Regions from separate parts of the Pantoea sp. F_5 genome, predicted to be linked through region 2. Evidence: predicted binding sites of a transcription regulator. Region 2 holds the regulator's gene; the other holds the start of a gene.
The links. Region 2 encodes ArgR, which controls arginine synthesis, uptake and breakdown. Its sites were predicted from a motif close to ANTGAATAAAAATACANT; they were not measured.

Region 1: a site for ArgR is predicted at 1,186-1,203, ahead of argF (ornithine carbamoyltransferase). Genes of this name have one in related genera too.

What each region holds. Positions count from the first base shown of each region.
Region 1 is NZ_VWUO01000023.1:31,451-33,860, reverse strand. Features, by position in the region: gene F3I44_RS21305 (tRNA-(ms[2]io[6]A)-hydroxylase) at 1-586, opposite strand, end outside; gene rraB (ribonuclease E inhibitor RraB) at 643-1,065, opposite strand; gene argF (ornithine carbamoyltransferase) at 1,226-2,233, shown strand.
Region 2 is NZ_VWUO01000027.1:33,199-35,608, forward strand. Features, by position in the region: gene F3I44_RS22325 (YdgH/BhsA/McbA-like domain containing protein) at 1-155, opposite strand, end outside; gene yhcN (peroxide/acid stress response protein YhcN) at 239-502, opposite strand; gene argR (transcriptional regulator ArgR) at 976-1,446, opposite strand; gene mdh (malate dehydrogenase) at 1,887-2,410, shown strand, end outside.

The sequences.
Region 1 (2,410 bases), on a different contig from region 2:
AGAACTTCGCCAGTTCATCATCAAGATACGGTGCCAGACTGGCGAAACGCTCGCAGGATCGCGCCTCAATGTAGGCACCACAAATCAGCTTATCCACCAGCGTTTCCGGCTCATGGGTGGTCACTTTACGCAGCAGCGATTTGGCATAGCGGCTGGAGGTGATCTTCTGATAGACCAGCCCGCGCGACTGCATAATTTCCCACACCTGATAGAAGTGATGCAGCTCCTCTTTAATCAGCAGCACCATCTTCTCCACCAGTTCATCCGCCCACGGCAGCGCATTGCGCACGATGATGCGTTTCGTCAGATTTTTATGGGCGTTGATAAAGTCGCTGTCGCCATCTTCGCGGAAGATAAAATCTTCATAGGGCTTGAGCCACGCCAGAATGGCATCGCCGCTGGGTTTGTCAGCGACATATTTGCGGATCAGCCACACCGCTGTCTGGGCGGCTTTCAACTCGCACACCAGATGGTCGGTTAACAGCAGGGTCAGGTTTTCCGGCTTCCGCGCCTCATCAATCCAGGCCTGTGGCGTACGGCAGTGCAGAAACTGATAAATCGGTTCGAGTAAGGGTGCGTAATTCATGATGTCAGAACAGGGGTGGCAGAAGTGACAGGCGGAGAACTCTCCGCCCCGGCTACTTAGTGGCGAATACCATCATCATCTTCATCTTCGATGGCGTCGTCATCTTCGTCTTCATCTTCGGCATCAGGATCTTCGAAATAGGTGCCCCAGCCGTCGTAGTCGACGTTGTACTTACCAATCAGGTTCACCAGCTGCTCAACCTGCACATCGATCAGTTCAGGCTTCAGCGCAGATTCGCTGATGATGTCGACACACATCACGGTTGTGCCATCTTCCAGCTCCAGCTCTTCCGGCTCAGTCACCTCATAACCCAGCTTGAACGCATCAACCGCGGCTTTTTCCAGTGAATCAAAATTATTGCATGAGAGATGATGCTCGATGGTATAGAGCGCATCAGGATCGCTGCCATCCTCCAGCAGCTCTTCGATAATCTGCCGCGTCTCTTCCTGCTGCTCTTCCAGTAATGCTTCATATGCCATGACAATGTCCTCTCTGAGTTCGGCAATAATCAATTATTTTCCCACACTGCCTGTCGCGCCACTACACAAAACGAAAAGTTTATTGGCTCCAGACTTGAAAATGCATATTCATACGGTTAAATTGAATTTTAATTCATTTTGATGGTTACCGGAGTGTTGTATGAGTCAGCTGTATCAGCGCCATTTCCTCAGGCTTCTGGATTTTACCCCCGCCGAAATCGATCACCTGCTTTCCCTTTCCGCTGAATTAAAACAGGCGAAAAAAAGCGCCAGCGAAGTGCAGTATCTGAAAGGCAAAAACATCGCGCTCATCTTCGAAAAAGACTCGACCCGTACCCGATGCTCTTTCGAAGTTGCCGCTTACGATCAGGGTGCAAACGTCACTTATCTCGGCCCGAGTGGCAGTCAGATCGGCCATAAAGAGTCAATGCGCGACACCGCGCGGGTGCTGGGCCGCATGTACGATGGCATTCAGTATCGCGGTTACGGTCAGGAGCTGGTGGAGACGCTGGCGGAACATGCCGGTGTGCCGGTGTGGAACGGTCTGACCACCGAGTTTCACCCAACCCAGTTGCTGGCTGACCTGCTGACCATGCAGGAGCATCTGCCGGGCAAAAAGCTCAGCGAGATGACGCTGGTTTATGTGGGCGATGCGCGCAACAACATGGGTAACACCATGCTGGAAGCCGCCGCTCAGGTCGGTCTGGATCTGCGTCTGGTGGCACCGAAGAGCTGCTGGCCAGAGGACGAACTGGTGACGCAGTGCCGCGACGCCGCGCAGCAGACCGGCGGTAAAATTACTCTCACCGAAGATATTGCTGATGGCGTAAAAGACGCTGACTTTATCTACACCGACGTCTGGGTGTCGATGGGCGAAGCCAAAGAAGTCTGGGCCGAGCGTATCGCCCTGCTGCGTGACTATCAGGTTAACCGCGCGATGCTCGATCTGACCGGCAACCCACAGGTGAAATTCCTGCACTGCCTGCCCGCTTTCCACGACGACCAGACTACATTGGGCCAGCAGATGGCAGAGCAGTACGATCTGCCCAACGGCATGGAAGTGAGCAACGAGGTGTTTGAGTCGCCGCACAGCATTGTGTTCGACCAGGCCGAGAACCGGATGCACACCATCAAAGCGGTGATGGTCGCCACGCTGGGTCAGCGCTGATCGTCCGGCGGCAGGCGGGCTGACGCCATAGGTTGTCGCCCACCTGCCGCCACGGCCCTCTCGCAGCGCAAACGTTTTCCTCTTGCCGCCCCACCGCGAACGGGTATAATGCGGCCCAATTTGCCGGAGGAAATATGCGACAGCACAGCGGACAATTTAACGCTCAATCACGCCTGA
Region 2 (2,410 bases):
TGCGTCTGGTCGCCGTTACGTCCACCAATGCTGATGGTCTGATTCATGGGCTGCAAACCCTGCACCTGTTCATTCGATACCAGGCTGGCGGCGCTGGCTCCCACTGAGAACAGGGACGCCAGGCTAAGAGCAGCAATCGCTAATTTCATTTTCATGGTCAACTCTCCTGAAGATTTTGCTTCAGCTCTCCGGAGCGCAAAATGGCGCGTCAGACAGAAAGCCGCTGGCATTATCGGGTTTAGTTATACAGCGCGGCGGTAGCGTGATAATTGCCGTTGTTGTAAGCCTCGATCACGCGATAGGCTTTTGCGCCCTGCTGATCAGCTTTGTCACTGAGCTTCTGTTTGATATCCATCGGTGAACCCGCGACGCCACTGACACTGATGGTGCCGACAGCCTGCAGATCCTGTGCCTGTACGGCATCAATAGATTCTGCTGCTACTGCACCAAATGAGAGTGCAGAGAGAATGCTCAGGGTGGCGATGGTAGTTTTTACGTTCATAGATATTTCCTCGTCGTCTATTTTTATCTTTCTAGTTAGTGTGATTTACATCACGAAAAGAAGTATAGAACTAATAACGAGAGAAATTAATATTCGGCTAATAATGTTTTTTTGTGATTCTTTATCCTTATGCCTACTTTTAATAACTTAACGTTATAAAAAGAGCATAAAAAATAGCCTTTTCGATGATTTTAATCACAAAAACAGTGAGATAGATCACTTTAACGTTTAGTGCGAAACTATGAGGTGTATTGGACTGGAGTTTGATCTGGATCCGGGCAATGGTGTCGGATCAGTGATGTAAAGCAGTGTAAAATAGCGCAGAAGGTTAAGCAGACTAAGCGATCTGACCAGGAGCAAGGTGTATTAAATCAGGCTTATTAGTATTAAACAGCGGGGCAGAGTGACACAAACTGTGGGCAGAGAGAACAAACTGACGACCTGGGGCGGGATAGCAGGCCGTCAGTCAGCGATCAGAGCTCCTGTTCAAACAGGTTGAGGATCGCGCTGTGCAGCTGCTTAACCGTAAAGTCGCGCGCACGGGTAATAAAGATTGTGTCATCGCCAGCGATCGTGCCAAGAATCCCATGCGCTTTGCCCAGCGAATCCAGCATACGTGCAATCAGCTGTGCTGCGCCCGGACTGGTATGAATTACCACCAGCGCATCGTTGTAGTCGATATCCAGTACCAGGTTTTTTAACGGGCTGGTGGTGGTCGGCACGCCCAGTTCAGCGGGCAGGCAATAGACCATTTCCATCCTGGCATTACGGGTGCGCACTGCGCCAAACTTGGTCAGCATCCGCGAGACTTTGGACTGGTTGATATTTTCAAAGCCCTCATCCTGAAGCGCCTGAACAATTTCGCCCTGGGAACTGAATTTTTCTTCTTTTAATAAGGCTTTGAAAGCCTTGATCAGATCGTCTTGTTTCGATGGGTTTCGCATAGGTTACCAATAAATAAAGAGAATAACCGCGAATCCGCCCGCGGCAGAGTGGTGATTATGCATTTAAATGCATTTTTATGCAATCGGTCGATTGATGAGCAGTGTTCGGGCGGCTAGCGGGCGGCGATAATAGCAAATAAATCCGCTCAGACCAAAACCCCCATCACAACCCCGAAAGGCGAAGGTTGCAAAGTTGTTATATTATTGGTGGTGTAGTAACAGAAGTAGTAACAGAAAACGCACATAGCCGTTCTCTGTCTGACGACGGCAAAGTTGTCGGTCATTCAGGCGCAATGATAAGTAACTTTTGAATCCGGCGAGCAAGCGTGAAAACACGTAGAATTAACAGCGGATATTTATCATCGCCTGAGCAGTTGATTAAGGTCTGACACAGATAGAATTTCGGCCCATCTCTGCCCCACCTTAATAAGGAGTTAAGAATGAAAGTTGCCGTTCTCGGTGCCGCTGGCGGCATAGGCCAGGCGCTCGCACTTCTGCTCAAAACCCAGCTTCCCGCAGGTTCAGAACTCTCACTGTATGACATTGCGCCGGTTACGCCTGGCGTTGCCGTTGATCTCAGCCATATTCCTACTGCTGTATCTATTGAAGGTTTTAGTGGAGAAGACGCCACGCCTGCCTTACAGGGTGCCGATGTGGTACTGATTTCTGCTGGCGTCGCACGTAAACCCGGTATGGATCGCGCTGACCTGTTTAATGTGAACGCAGGCATTGTCCGTAACCTGATTGAACAGGTTGCCACAACGGCCCCAAAAGCGCTGATTGGCGTTATTACCAATCCGGTCAATACCACAGTGGCCATCGCGGCAGAAGTGCTGAAAAAGCACGGTGTCTACGACAAAAATCGTCTGTTTGGCGTGACCACGCTGGACATTATTCGTGCTAATACCTTTGTGGCCGCGCTGAAAGGAAAGCAGCCTGATCAGGTGGAAGTCCCGGTGATTGG